Linked DNA regions of Gemmatimonas sp.. Each later gene encodes a partner of the first gene's protein in a complex. Links are inferred from orthologs where the notes say so. Each region holds a gene or a part of one and is shown on either strand. Other genes may lie near its edges.

Evidence for each region.
Region 2: odhB (region 1) and RMP10_RS02280 share a complex: the UniProt entries of both Bacillus subtilis proteins name them as parts of the 2-oxoglutarate dehydrogenase (OGDH) complex. The link is inferred for Gemmatimonas sp. from one-to-one orthologs.

Annotation. Positions count from the first base shown.
Region 1 is NZ_JANPLK010000003.1:46,048-53,758, reverse strand. What follows is about bases 1-2,979. They hold odhB (2-oxoglutarate dehydrogenase complex dihydrolipoyllysine-residue succinyltransferase), read left to right. Parts: upstream 1-867; coding sequence 868-2,091; downstream 2,092-2,979. Other genes in these bases: RMP10_RS01995 (hypothetical protein), read right to left, coding at 2,433-2,979; RMP10_RS02005 (zinc-binding dehydrogenase), read right to left, coding at 1-714. In the rest of the region: more of RMP10_RS01995, read right to left, coding at 2,980-3,308; RMP10_RS01990 (universal stress protein), read right to left, coding at 3,301-4,464; RMP10_RS01985 (outer membrane beta-barrel protein), read right to left, coding at 4,469-5,596; potassium-transporting ATPase subunit KdpC, read right to left, coding at 5,593-6,189; potassium-transporting ATPase subunit KdpB, read right to left, coding at 6,212-7,711. UniProt on the Bacillus subtilis protein: E2 component of the 2-oxoglutarate dehydrogenase (OGDH) complex which catalyzes the second step in the conversion of 2-oxoglutarate to succinyl-CoA and CO(2).
Region 2 is NZ_JANPLK010000005.1:11,389-17,754, forward strand. What follows is about bases 2,739-6,040. They hold RMP10_RS02280 (2-oxoglutarate dehydrogenase E1 component), read left to right. Parts: upstream 2,739-3,047; coding sequence 3,048-5,840; downstream 5,841-6,040. Other genes in these bases: RMP10_RS02275 (GAF domain-containing sensor histidine kinase), read left to right, coding at 2,739-2,989. In the rest of the region: RMP10_RS02260 (class I SAM-dependent methyltransferase), read left to right, coding at 1-655; RMP10_RS02265 (hypothetical protein), read left to right, coding at 652-1,101; RMP10_RS02270 (DoxX-like family protein), read right to left, coding at 1,129-1,488; RMP10_RS23380 (DUF2256 domain-containing protein), read right to left, coding at 1,485-1,670; more of RMP10_RS02275, read left to right, coding at 1,709-2,738. UniProt on the Bacillus subtilis protein: E1 component of the 2-oxoglutarate dehydrogenase (OGDH) complex which catalyzes the decarboxylation of 2-oxoglutarate, the first step in the conversion of 2-oxoglutarate to succinyl-CoA and CO(2).

The sequences.
Region 1 (7,711 bases):
GGAGGTCCGGGCACGGATCTCTCTCCCGAGGTCTGGATGGGTGTGGTCGAGGAGATGATCGGCACCGAGCGCCTGCGCTTTCGCCAGCTTGTCCGCACGGCTCGAGGTCACCCAGGCCGTGGCGCCAATACGCTTTACGATCTGCAGCGCCGCCAGCGCCACCCCGCCGCCAATGCCCCAGATCAGCACGTGATCGCTGGGCTGCACCCGGGCGCGGGTCACGATCATCCGCCAAGCGGTAAGCGTGGCCAGCGGAAACGCCGCCGCCGTCTCGAACGGAATCGTATGGGGAATGATGCGGACGTTGTCGGCGGGCACCACCACGTAATCGGCAATCGTACCATGGCGATGCTCGCCCATGATGCCATAAGTGAGACAGAGCGGCTGGTCACCATCGCGGCAGTACTCGCACTGGCAGCGGCGGTCCACCAGCCCCGGATTCAGGATCACATGATCCCCGGGCGCGATGCCCTGCACCGCATCGCCGACGGCATCGATCACCCCGGCCCCGTCGGAGCCGAGCACCCAACCCGGCTGAATCTTGACCCCGGGAATTCCGCCGAGCACCCACAGGTCCAGCCGGTTGATGGCCGCCGCCTTGATCCGCACGCGCACACTGTCGGGGCCGTCAAGCGCCGGCACAGGCAGGTCGTCGCGGACGCGAAGCTGGTCGAGGCCGCCATGAGCATCGATCGTCAGGGCACGCATGGTCATGACGGGTTGGGAAGAAGGTGGACGTCTTCGAGGAATCTCCGCTGCCTCGCGACGAAATGGGAGTGCGGCGTCGGCACCCCCTGTCATGGCGGTCCGAGGCCTATATTGGAAGGATTACGCTCCCCGGACTGTTCACCACGACCGTCACGCCACATGTCGTCCATCAAGGTTCCACCGCTCGGCGAATCCATCGTCGAGGCGACCATCTCCCGTTGGCTCAAGGACGAAGGCGACCGCGTCGCCGCCGGCGATACGCTCGTCGAACTCGAGACCGATAAGATCACCGTCGAGGTGCCGGCTCTGGAGGCTGGTGTGCTCACGAAGCGGCACAAGGGTGAAGGCGATGTCGTGAACGTCGGCGACGAACTCGGTGAGATCACGGCGGGCGCTGGTGCGGCAGCTGTCGCGGCACCGGTTCCTGCGGCGGCGCCGACGGCGGCCGCTCCTGCAGCCGGTGGCGACGTGAAGGTGTCTCCGGCTGCCGCGCGTCTCGCGACGGAAGCCGGGATCAACCCGGCCGACGTCGCGGGCACCGGTCGTGGCGGTGTCGTCTCGAAGCCCGACGTGGTGGCGGCCATTGCGACGCCGGCCAAGGCGGCGGCCGCGCCGACGGCGCCAGCCGCGCCAGCCGCGCCAGCCGCGCCAGCCGCTCCAGCCGCTCCGACCGTCGCCGCGCCGACTGGTACGCGCGAAACGCGCGAGAAGATGACGACGCGTCGCAAGCGGATCGCCGAGAACCTGTTGCTCTCACAGCACCAGACGGCGCACTTGACGACGTTCAACGAGATCGACATGACGGCCATCACGGCCCTTCGTGAGCGTCTCAAGGAACGCGTCGAGAAAGAACAGGGCGTCAAGCTGTCGTACATGCCGTTTTTCGTGAAGGCGGCCTGTCTCGCGCTCGAGGCCTATCCGGCGGTCAACGCGCAGATCGATGGCGACACGATCGTGTACAAACACTATGTGAACATGGGTATCGCGGTGGCCAGCGACGCCGGGCTCGTGGTGCCGAACGTGAAGGACGCTGACAAGAAGAGCATCGTGCAGATCGGCAAGGACATCGCGGCCGTGGCCAAGCGTGCGCGTGACGGCAAGCTGTCGATGGATGACCTCACCGGTGGCTCGTTCACCATCACCAACGGTGGCGTGTTCGGCTCGCTGCTCTCGACGCCGATCATCAACTATCCGCAGGTCGGCATCCTCGGATTGCACAAGACGCAGGACCGCCCGGTGGCGATCGACGGCAAGGTCGAGATCCGCCCCATGATGTACGTCGCGCTCTCGTACGATCACCGCATGATCGACGGCCAGCAGGCCGTGTTGTTCCTGGTGCGCTTCAAGGAACTGATGGAAGACCCGGCGGCGATGCTACTCTAACGGCGAAGTAAGGGGTACGGAGTAGGGGGTAGGGAGCGGGGATTACCCCGTACTCTCTACCCCCTACTTCTTACTTCGCAGTTATAAAAGCACCACGACGCCCCTAAGCGTTTCCGCCGGGACGTCGGGCTTCACCAGCACGCGTTTCAATGCGAGGATTGGAGTCGCGGCCAGCGATTGAAGTGCTGCACAGTTTGGTAGCTACGCGAATTGCGTGCCGTCGTGTTTTATGACGCGCCGTGCGACGGTCGGTAACGTCATCCGCCGCGATTGCTGATTTCAATGTACGTCCTACGTCGCCCGGGCCAATGGGGATCTCCGTACTGCGCACAAAGCGTTACCTACCCGACGCGTTCGAGCAGATCGGTAACGGGAAAGCGGAGCAGACCGCCCGACGGCTGATCCACCGTGGTCGCGGTGTACTGCTGCAGCAGTTGGAGGGCGAGCCGCAAACGGAACGATGGCGCGCTCAAGTCGAGAGGCGGCACGATGCGTAGCGCGACCACGTCTCCCTCGATCCGGGCGCTCAGACCGAGATCGGATCCTCTCGGGAGGGAGGCCAGAAGTTCGAGCAAGACCGTCGCCAGGCTTTCCTGGACAGCCGACACCGGCACGCGCACGGGCGGCAGATCGGCGAGTACGTCGACGACCAGCCGCACGAGCGCGACCTCCGCCGCGGAAGCCACCACCGCGAGCGCCGGCGCGAGAAGAGCCGTCACCGTGATCGCCTCCGCCTCGGCTCGCCGCATGGTCGGCTCGTCGAGCAGCCGACGCAGCAGGCGCAGTTCCGCATCAGCAGCCTCGGCCGACTGCCGCGCAGCGCCCAACAGCTCTTCCTGATTTTCGTTCAGGGCGCCAAACGGCGTGTCGAGCAGGATGTGCAACGGGAGCTGCACCTCACGCACCCGCTCGCTCATGGACGCCACGATCTGTTCGAGCATCTGACGGTGCTCGTCGGCCCCTGCCTGCGCGTGGGCGATGTCGCGGTCGGCGGCGTCTCGGACCGACTGCAGGGCCTTCTGCATCGTGGCCGGATCGACTTGACGGGCGATCCAGACCCCGATGCCCATCGCGCTCAGCGCGGCGAGCACGCCGGTGATGAGCACGAGGGTTGGTACCGCCCGCCCGAGCTCCCCCCAGTAACCAAGTGCCGCGATGAGCAGCAGCCCGATCACCGACGGCGCAACGGCCAGTGTCAGCCGTCCGCGCCTACCCATTCGTTCGACCCTGCGCAAACGCCTGCGTAACGTCAGCCGTCGGCGGCGCCTCGGCACCGACCACCTGCACATCGAGTCCGAAACGGTTGTGCACCAGCCGATCCATGATCGACGGGCGGATCGTGCGAAGCCACCACGGGCGATAGCTCTGGCCAATCACGATCAGCGACACTCCATGTTCCATCGCGAACTGGCACAGCAGGCCGGCCACGTCGGTGCCTTCGAGTTTTACGACATCCGCTCCCATGCGCTGAGCCATCTGCATGTGCTCGACGAGACGCCGCTGCACCACCGGGTCGATGCGATCGGCGCGTTCCTGCGGCGTCTGCACGTACACGCAATACCAATCCGAGTTGAGACGACCGGCGATCCGACTGGCCTTCTGTAGCAGCACGGAGCTGCGCGGTGCGCGACTCGCCATGCCAACCATGATGCGATCGACCGACGCATGTGCCGTGGCGTGGCGTCCGGTCTCGCGACGTACGATGCCTTCGCGCTCACGGTCCACCGAGCTCGCGACCTCGCGGAGCGCCAACTCACGCAGGGTAGTGAGGTGCTCCTCCGTAAAGAAATTCTCGAGGGCGAGCGGGATCTGCGACGCCCGATAGATCTTTCCTTCGGTCAGTCGCTGACGAAGATCGGCCGCCGTCAAATCGATATTGACGACTTGATCCGCCCGCGACAGGACCCAGTCCGGCACCGTCTCCCGCACCGCCAAACCAAGCGTCTGCTGCACGACCGCATTCAGCGATTCGAGATGCTGCACATTCATCGCGGTAATCACACTGATCCCCGCGTCCAGCAGGAGCAGCACGTCTTCCCACCGCTTGGCGTGCCGAAGTCCCGGCACGTTGGTGTGCGGTAGCTCGTCAATGATGGCAACCGCCGGACGTCGCGCTAAAAGCCCGTCAAGATCGAGGGCTTCGAGCATGACGCCGCGATACTCCAGCTGCAGGCGCGGCAGCACCTCAAGGTCGCCCACCTGCGCGTCGGTCTCGCGACGGCCGTGCGTTTCGATGAAGGCAACCACGACGTCGACCCCGCGGCGACACAACTCGTGTGCTTCCTGCAGCATGCGGTAGCTCTTGCCCACACCGGCGGCCGAGCCGATGTAGACTTTCAGACGACCGCGTACGAGCGCGCGCACGAGTGACATCGACTCAGAACGTGAGCGCGAGTGATGTGACGAACACGCCGTTGCGGCGTGCGTATCCCGATGCGTCACGGCTACTGGGAAAGACGGCCCCGTCGGCCGCCAAGCCGCGCAGTTCGGTGCGCCAGAGCATCGTCGGCTCGGGGCGGATGTCGAGGCCGACTGAGGCGCCGTTGGTACGGAAGGGTACCCCTGTGGCGGTTGTCGCGAGCACCCCCTCGGCATCGGCGAAACGTTCGACGCGCGCCGACAGCGCCACGACTGGACTTACCCACAGTCGACCGACGAGCGTGGCGCCATACCACGCGTGGTTCGTGCGTGTTGCGGTCACACTGTCCTGCCGCTGCTGCGCCCCGATGTCGAACTGCGCGAGCACATCGAGGCGATCCGCGATTCGCGAGGTGAGGCCAACCCCGTTGAACAGACGCCGCTGAGCGCGGGGCTCGTTGCCGGCATAGCCGTACCACGCGAGCGTCATGGCTGGTGTGGCCGCCCAATCGAATCGCAGGCCGAGGCTCTTGTCGTCGTTGCTCTCCGAAATATTCTGCCATCCGTTCACAACATCCACCCGTGCCGTGAGTGCTGGCGTGGCCTGCCATGTGGCGCGCACCCCGGTGGAGTAGTACGGCGAGTAGTCGGCCACGAGCGATCGCGTGTACACCGGATTGTCGCGACTGACCCAGCCCTCCATCCCTGAGTTCGAGTAGAAGATGCCGCCGTCGATCCACAGGCGCGGCGTAATCTGGAAGCCGGCGTACGCCTCCTGCAGCGAGCGGGCCAGCACATCTCCGCTCACAGCGCCCTGACGGGGCTCCGCCGCGTAGTTCGACTGCACGGAGGTGCCGGCCTGCAGCGCCACCCGTCCTCGTACGCGACCACCGGTCAATCTCGCCTCGACGAACGCGAGATTAATGTTGAATTCATTGTGCCGCGCGGGCTGTGTGGTGAAGGCCCGATCACGGGTCGACGGACGATTGACGTCGAAGGCATAGACCCCGTCAACGAACGCACCAACGGTGATGCGACGTGCGGTGTCGCTGACAGCGGATTGCGCAGCGATCGGTACCGTCGTTCCCATCAGCGCGATCAGTGTCGCGAATACGGTCGCCGCCCGCACGGTGTGATGGTCGATCATGAGCGTTTCCCTGCGCTGGACATCGTGAAGGCGCTATCGAGCGCCAGATTGAGACGAAGCACGTTGATGCGAGGTTCGCCGAGAATGCCAAGCTGACGCGGCTCGATCGCACGGGCAATCAGCGAGTCGACTTGGGCGCCAGCGACGCCGCGGGCGCGGGCGACACGCGCGATCTGCACGCGGGCGCTGGCGGGCGAGATGTGCGGATCGAGTCCCGACGCCGACGCGGTCACGAGGTCGGCCGGCACCGATCCGCGCGCCGCGCCGTCGGCAACCGCACTGTCGACCCGCAGCGCGATGAGCGCCGCCAGCGTGCTATCGGTCGGTCCGCGGTTCGTGCCGCCGGACGCCGTGGCGTCGTAGCCATCGCCGGCGGCCGAGGGCCGCCCATGAAAGTATTCCGGCTTGGTGAAGCGCTGCCCGATGAGCGCGCTGCCGACCACGTGCCCATTGACGGCGATGGGTGAACCGCTGGCCTGCCACGGAAACAAGATGTGAGCCAGCGAGGTCACCACGGCGGGATAAAGCGCGCCGCAGAGGAGAGTGAGTATCACGGTCAGGGCGCACGCAGGGCGCAGGAGCGAGCGGATCATGGGTGGATTCCGAAGAATGAGATCAAACGAGGCGCAGCGTAACCAGCAGCACGTCGATCAGTTTGATGCCGACGAACGGCACCAACAGACCACCGAGCCCGTACACAAGCAGGTTGCGACGCAGAATGACCGAGGCGGCCGCCGGGCGATACGTCACGCCACGCAGCGCGAGCGGAATCAGCGCCGCGATGATGAGGGCATTGAAGATCACGCTGGCCAGAATGGCCGACTGTGGAGAGTGCAGCTGCATCACGTTGAGTTGCGCCAATGCGGGAAACGTCGCGATGAAGATGGCCGGAATGATCGCGAAGTACTTCGCGACGTCGTTCGCGATGCTGAATGTCGTGAGACTGCCGCGCGTCATGAGCAGCTGTTTGCCGATCTCGACGATCTCGATCAGTTTGGTCGGATCGGAATCGAGGTCGATCATGTTGCCGGCTTCCTTGGCCGCCTGCGTGCCGGTGTTCATGGCCAAGCCGACATCGGCCTGCGCAAGCGCGGGGGCGTCATTGGTGCCATCACCGGTCATCGCCACGAGACGCCCACCAACCTGCTCGCGCTTGATCAGCGCCATCTTGTCCTCCGGCGTCGCCTCGGCCAGGAACTCATCGACCCCCGCTTCCTTGGCGATGGCGGCGGCAGTGAGCGGATTGTCGCCGGTGATCATGACCGTGCGAATACCCATGGCGCGCAGCCGATCAAATCGCTCGCGCATGCCCTCCTTCACCACGTCCTTCAGGTGAATGACCCCGAGCACGCGCGCCGTGGTGCCGTCGAAATCGGCGACGACCAGTGGCGTCCCACCATCACAGGCGACCTGCTCGACCAGCGCATCGATGTGCGGTGAGGCGCTGCCACCGCGTTCGCGCACCCACCGTGTCACGCTGTCCGCCGCGCCTTTGCGCACCATCTCGCTGTCCAGGTCGACGCCGCTCATCCGGGTATGCGCGGAGAATCGAATGACCTCAGCGGTGCGGCTATTCACCGGCATCGCGTGCAACCGCTGCGCGAGCGAGACAATACTGCGTCCTTCCGGCGTTTCATCGGCCTGCGACGCGAGATACGCGCGTTCGGCCAGTTCACGTTCCGTCACGCCCTCGGCGACCAGCAGGGACACCGCCTGACGATTGCCGATCGTGATCGTGCCCGTCTTATCGAGCAGCAGCGTGTTCACATCGCCTGCGGCCTCCACAGCCCGCCCGCTCATCGCCATGACATTCTGCTGAATCATGCGGTCCATGCCAGCAATACCGATCGCCGACAACAGACCGCCGATCGTGGTGGGGATGAGGCAGACGAGCAGCGCGATCAGCACCGCCAAAGGCACGGCCGCTCCGCTGTAGATCGCGAACGGCTGCAAGGTCGCCACCGCCAGCAGGAACACGACCGTGAGCCCTGACAGCAGGATCGTGAGCGCTATCTCATTTGGTGTTTTCTGGCGCGACGCGCCTTCCACCAAGGCGATCATGCGATCCACAAACGTCTCGCCAGGATTAGCCGTGATCCGGATGACAAGAAAGTC
Region 2 (6,366 bases), on another replicon or contig:
GGCGCAACTGACGTCGCCCGGATGGCGCATCGTGCTCGCGGTCACCGCAGCGGGCCTCGCCGCCGGCACGTTCGTGTCGTTGGTGGTGTCGCACGTGATCTATGATCGCTCCGACCTGTATCGCTTCGCGTGGCTCACGCGCGTGTACGGCGACCGCACACCGAACACTGCTGTCTTTTGTCAGACGGGATTCGACGAAAGCTCGGCGCTGCTGCGCACGCGCACGCCCGGCACGCACTGGACGCTGATCGATCACTACGATCCCGCACGCATGACCGAGCCGTCGATCCAGCGCGCGCGCCAGCACTGTCCGCCGCCCGACGGAACCGTGGCCGCGCCATACCATGCATGGCCCACCACATCGCAGCAGGCTGACCTGGTGATCGGTATGCTTGCCGTGCACGAGCTGCGCCACTGCGATGAGCGCGCTGCGTGGTTTGGTGAGGCCGCGCGGACGTTGCAGCCCGGTGGCCGGGTGGTCGTGGTGGAGCATCTGCGCGATATGGCGAATCTGCTCGCGTTCGGGCCGGGCGCGCTGCACTTCCATTCTGCGGCCACTTGGCGGCGCAGTTGGGAGCGTGCGCGGCTCCGGGTGCGAGACGAATTCCGCATCACGCCGTGGGTCGCGGTGTTCGTGTTGGAGCACGCCGCATGACAGGGATGCTTGCCGTGTTACTGCCGCTACTCCCCGTTGTACTTCGCTTGGCCGGTGCCGGATTAGTCGCGCTGGCGCTCTTGCACGTACCAATGGGCCGGCAGCTGCGCTGGAGTGAGGAGGCCGCGCGGATGTCGCTCGCCGGCGAGTCGATCTTTCATGTGCACACGTTATTTGTGTGCATCATGCTGGTGTTGCTCGGTCTGCCGGCGCTGATCACGCCGCGCGTATTCCTCGACGTATCACCCGCTGGGGCGTGGCTGGCCGGTATGGGTCTGGTGATCTTCGCGCTCCGGCTCTGGGTGCAGTGGTTCGTCTTTCCCGCCTCCTTGTGGCGCGGCAAGCGATTCGAGTCGTCCATGCACCTGCTGTTCACGGTGATCTGGAGTGCGCTCACGGTGCTGTTCGCGCTCTGTGTACTCGTTCAGCTCGGGCGCATCGGCTAGCGGCCAAGCAGGCCGAATCGCGGTTGCTCAGCGGCGAACGCTGGTGGCCCAGTACCAGATCATCGTGATGAAGCCCGCATTGAGCGCCACCATGCCGGCGGCCGAAATCAGCAGGTCGGCCGCCAACGCGATCTCGAGCACGTTCATCGACACGAGGGCGAGTGTCTGCACGGCAGCGCAGGGCACGCGCTGCCAGCCGCTGAACACCCAGAGACCGAGCACGATCTCGCCCACGCCAATGGCCTTGGTGGCAAGGTCTGCGTGTCGTTCGCCGAGCACGCGGGCGACGATCGCGCGGTGTCGCGGGATCCCGCGCAACAGCTTGCTGTACAGCCCGTGGAAGATCCACACGGACCCGATCAGGATCTGCGCAACGAGTAGTATCACCCCGCCCCCTTCCCCATCCGGCACTTGTCGCTGCAGTAACGCACGTTCGCCCAGTCGCGCTCCCACTTTTTGCGCCAGCTGAAGGGCCGGCCGCAGCGGGCGCAGAGTTTATCGGGGTGGCCGTTTACGCCTTGGCCGCGGACGCCGCCGTCGCGCGGGCGTTTGGATTCTCGTGAAGGCATCGCTCCCCAAGCGATGCGCGGCGGTGCAGAGTTCCCGGATGTCCAGTCCGCACAGTTCCCACGACCCGGCCCACTTTCCGGCCAGCACGGAAGATCTCCTCTATTCCGACTATCGGAAAACGGAGGAGCTCGGTACCCTCCGCCAAGTGGCCCGCGCCTTGGCGGCCGAGACGAACTCGCAAAGCGTATTGCGTACCTTATGTGAGCTTTCAATGGTACGTGGACGAGCAAGTGGCGCTGCAGTGGCGGAATTAAGTGGTGATAATGGCGTGTACGTCGCCTGTTCCGGCAGAACGACAGAGCTACTCTCGATGACCTTCCCGCTGGAAGGCACGGTCACTGGACGCGTCGCCAACGAGCTGCGAGCCATCACGATCCTGTCGCCGGATGCTAGCTCCCCGTTCTTCGCCGAGCTGCTGCCGCGCCTGGGCATCGGGCCGATTCTGCTCCTCCCGCTGTTGGCCAACGGCCAGTTGTTCGGCGTGCTCTCGATTTCACGCGATACCGGGCACCCGCAGTTCGACCACACCGACGAAGAACGGCTGAGTGTGATGGCCGACCTCGCCGCACTGGCGCTTTGGAAGGCGCGACTCTTGGAAGACGCACGGTCGGCCGACGCCGCCAAGACCAGCCTTTTAGCGACATTATCGCACGAGCTTCGCACGCCTTTAACGGCACTAGAGGGGTACAGCGAACTTTTAGAGGACCAGATTCTCGGTCCGTTGTCGCCCGAACAGCAGGATGTCGTCATGCGGCTGCGGACGGTGGGACGGCACCTGGGCTCGCTCATCGAGGACATTCTCACCTACGCCTCGCTCGAAGCCGACCGGCTCACGCCGCGTAACGCGACCGTGCGCGTGCCCGAACTGCTCGATTCGCTGCACCCGTTCATCGAACCACTGGCCCGTGAAAAGGGGATCGAGTTTTCGATTGACTTGGAAACGGGGCTGCCGTCGATGCACACCGACGAGGCCCGTGTGCGGCAGATCCTGCTCAACCTCTGCCAGAACGCGGTGAAGTTCACCGAAGAGGGCGCCGTGTCGGTGCGCGTGACCCGTGGCTCCCCGCTGGCCGATGGCGCCGCCACGGTCCGGTTTGCGGTGCGCGACAGCGGGATCGGCATCGAGCCCACCGACATGCAGCGGCTTTTTCGCCCCTTCTCCCAGATCGAGAACGTGCCGGCGGGACGGCATCGGGGTACCGGATTGGGGCTCTACATCGCACGCCGGCTCGCCACCATGCTCGGCGGGCGCATCGAGGTCGTGTCGCGCCCCGGCGAAGGGTCGGTGTTCACCCTCGTCGTGCCCGTGACGCACTGAGCAAACCCGGGCCGGGCTCACCTGTGTGTTCGAGAACCCGCCATTACATTCGAACGTTATGACCGCTGCCATCACGAGCGTTTTCAACGACGGCATTTTTGCCGAACAATTCGAGCGTTATCGTCACGACCCCGCCAGTGTGGACGAGACGTGGCGCCAGTACTTCCGCATCGCCGAGTCGCTGTTCGGACAGAGTGGCGGCGCCGCGTCGGCTACGCCGTCGGCGGCTGCAGCCGGTGGCGCAACCTACGACGTCGCCTTCCTCCGCAAAGTGGCGGCGGCCGCGTCGCTGCAGCAGGCCATCCGCAGCTACGGCCATTACGCGGTGCAGCTCGATCCGCTCGGCACGCCGCCCCCCGGCGCCGAGGATCTGAGCCCCGAGTACTGGGGGCTGACCGAAGCGGATCTACAGGCGATTCCCGGCGAGGCGCTCGGCGACGCGCGCTTTGCCACCGCCGCCGACGCGATCGCGCGCAAGCGGCAGGTCTACGCGGGTCGCATTGGCTGGGAAGTGTGGCATCTCGAAGTCGACGAAGAGCGCGACTGGTTTCAGCGCGCCTTCCGCGACGGGGTGCTCACGCGCGAGCTCACGCCCGACGAGAAGAAGGACACGCTGCGCCGCCTGAATCAGGTGGACGGGCTCGAGCGCTTCATCGGTCGGGCGTATCAGGGCTACAAGCGCTTCTCGGTGGAGGGCACCGACGCGCTGATCCCGATGCTGGATGAAGTGATTCGCGAGTCGGGACGCTCCGGTGCGCGCGAGATCGTGATCGGCATGGCGCATCGCGGCCGTCTCAACGTGCTCACGAACGTGATGGGCAAGCCGTTCGAGGCATTGTTCGCCGAGTTCGAAGGACGGCACGATCATGCCGACGGCAATGCGACCGGCGACGTGAAGTACCACATGGGTTATGTCGGATCGCGCGACGTGGATGGCAAGGCGGTAACGCTGCGTCTCGCCCCCAATCCGTCGCACCTCGAAGTGGTGAACCCGGTGATCGAAGGCATGGTGCGCGCGTTGCAGCGTGTGCCGGGCCGATCGGGTGAGCGTGATGAACTCGCGGTGGTGCCGGTCGCCATTCATGGTGACGCGGCGTTCCCGGGCGAGGGGATCGTGGCCGAGACGCTCAATATCTCGAACCTGAAGGCGTACCGCACCGGTGGCACGATTCACATCATCGTGAACAACCAGGTCGGCTTCACCACCGACCCGACCGATGCCCGCTCCACGCATTATGCGTCCGATCTCGCGAAGGGCTTCGAGATGCCGGTGTTCCATGTGAACGCTGACGATGCGCAGGCGTGCATCACGGCCGTGCGTCTGGCGTGCGCGTATCGCGCCACGTTCAAGAAGGACGTGCTGATCGACCTCGTGGGCTATCGTCGTCATGGGCACAACGAAGGCGACGAGCCGATGTACACGCAGCCCACGCGTTCGGCACAGATCCGCAAGCATCCCACGGTGCCGCAGGTGTGGGCCAGTCGGTTGGTGGCCGAGGGCGTGATGACCGAGGCCGAAGCGGCCGAAGTTGAGCAGGCCGTGTCGCAGCACTACGCCGAGATCCACTCGCGCTTCAAGCAGTCGTTGCTCAGCAGCGAGAAGCACGCGCCGTGGCCGGCTGAGCCGGTGTCGGCGCCGAAGGCCGTCGCCACCAACGTAGCGGTCGAGAAGCTGCAGTATGTGAACGAAGCGCTGCTCACCTGGCCGGCCGATCTCAAACCGAACCCGCGCCTGGCGAAGCAGCTCGAGCGTCGTCGGGAGACGATGGGCGAGCAGGGCGGCATCGAGTGGGGACACGCGGAAGCGCTGGCGTTCGGTACGCTGCTTATCGACGGCATGTCGGTGCGCCTCACGGGTCAGGACGCCGAACGCGGCACCTTCTCGCATCGTCATGCGGTGCTCAGCGACAGCGAGAACGGTCGCAAGTACGCGCCGCTCGCCAATCTGCCCGGCGCCAAGGGTGTGTTCGAGATTTTCAACTCGGCTCTCTCCGAGACCGCCGTGCTGGCGTTCGAGTACGGATTCAGCACTGTGGCCACCGATGCCCTCACGTTGTGGGAAGCGCAGTTCGGTGACTTCGTGAACGTGGCGCAGCCAATCATCGACCAGTTCATCGTGGCTGACCGCGCCAAGTGGGGACAGGACAGCGGCGTCGTGATGCTGCTGCCGCACGGCTATGAGGGGCAGGGGCCGGAGCATTCGAGCGCGCGTCTCGAGCGGTTCCTGCAGATGTGCGCGGAAGGCAACCTCACGGTGGCCTACTGCAGCACGCCGGCGCAGTACTTCCATCTGCTGCGTCGTCAGGCGCTGCGGAAGTCGCGTCGTCCGCTCATCTGCATGCAGCCGAAGTCGCTGCTGCGCTTGCCGCAGGCGGCGTCGAAGCTCGAAGACTTGTCGCAGGGCGGCTTCCAGTCGGTGATCGATGATCCTATTGCGTCCCAACATCGCGACGATGTGCGTCGCATTGTGTTCTGCACGGGCAAGCTGTACTACGACATGTCGCTCGCGGCCACGCGGAATCCGAATGTGGCCCTGGTGCGGGTCGAAGAGCTCTATCCGTGGCCGCACGAAGAAATCGTGCGCATCATGGATCTGTACCCGGTGATCGAGCAGGTCGTGTGGGCGCAGGAAGAGCCGAAGAATCAGGGCGCGTGGACGTACGTGCAGCCACGTTTGCGCGCGTCGGCCGGTGCGTCGGTCGGTGTGCGCTACGTCGGTCGTCCGGAGCGCGCGAGTCCGGCGGAAGGCTACATGGACGCGCACCAGGCCGAGCAGGCGCGCATCATTGCCATGGTCATGGATACCGGCGAAGTGGCCGCGGAGCGTGCAACGATGAAGGTGGGGCAGTGAAGGCGCTTCGGCGCACCCGAATCCACCAGATGATGATGAGCGCCGCGGCTATTGCCGCGGCGCTTGTCGCTGGTGGCCGTGGCATCTCCGCGCAGAACGTGACGCTCGATCGCGGCGCGGCGGCGCTCGGCTCCACGCTCGCGGGCGTCGGCACCACGGGCCGCGTGCTCACCATCGCCGCGCACCCCGACGACGAGGACACGCCGATCATCGCGTGGCTCGCCAAGGGTCGTCACGTGGAAACGGCGTATCTATCGCTCACGCGTGGCGACGGCGGGCAGAATCTGCTGGGCAACGAACTGGGCGAAGCACTCGGCGCCATTCGCACGCAGGAGCTGCTGTCGGCGCGCCGCATTGATGGTGGCAAGCAGTACTTCACGCGCGCGTATGACTTCGGCTTCAGCAAGAACGCCGAAGAGACGTACTCGCACTGGCCCAAGGATTCCATTCTCGGCGACGTCGTGCGCGTGGTACGCGCGTTCCGGCCGCATGTCATGGTGGCGTTCTTCAGTGGCACGCCGCGCGA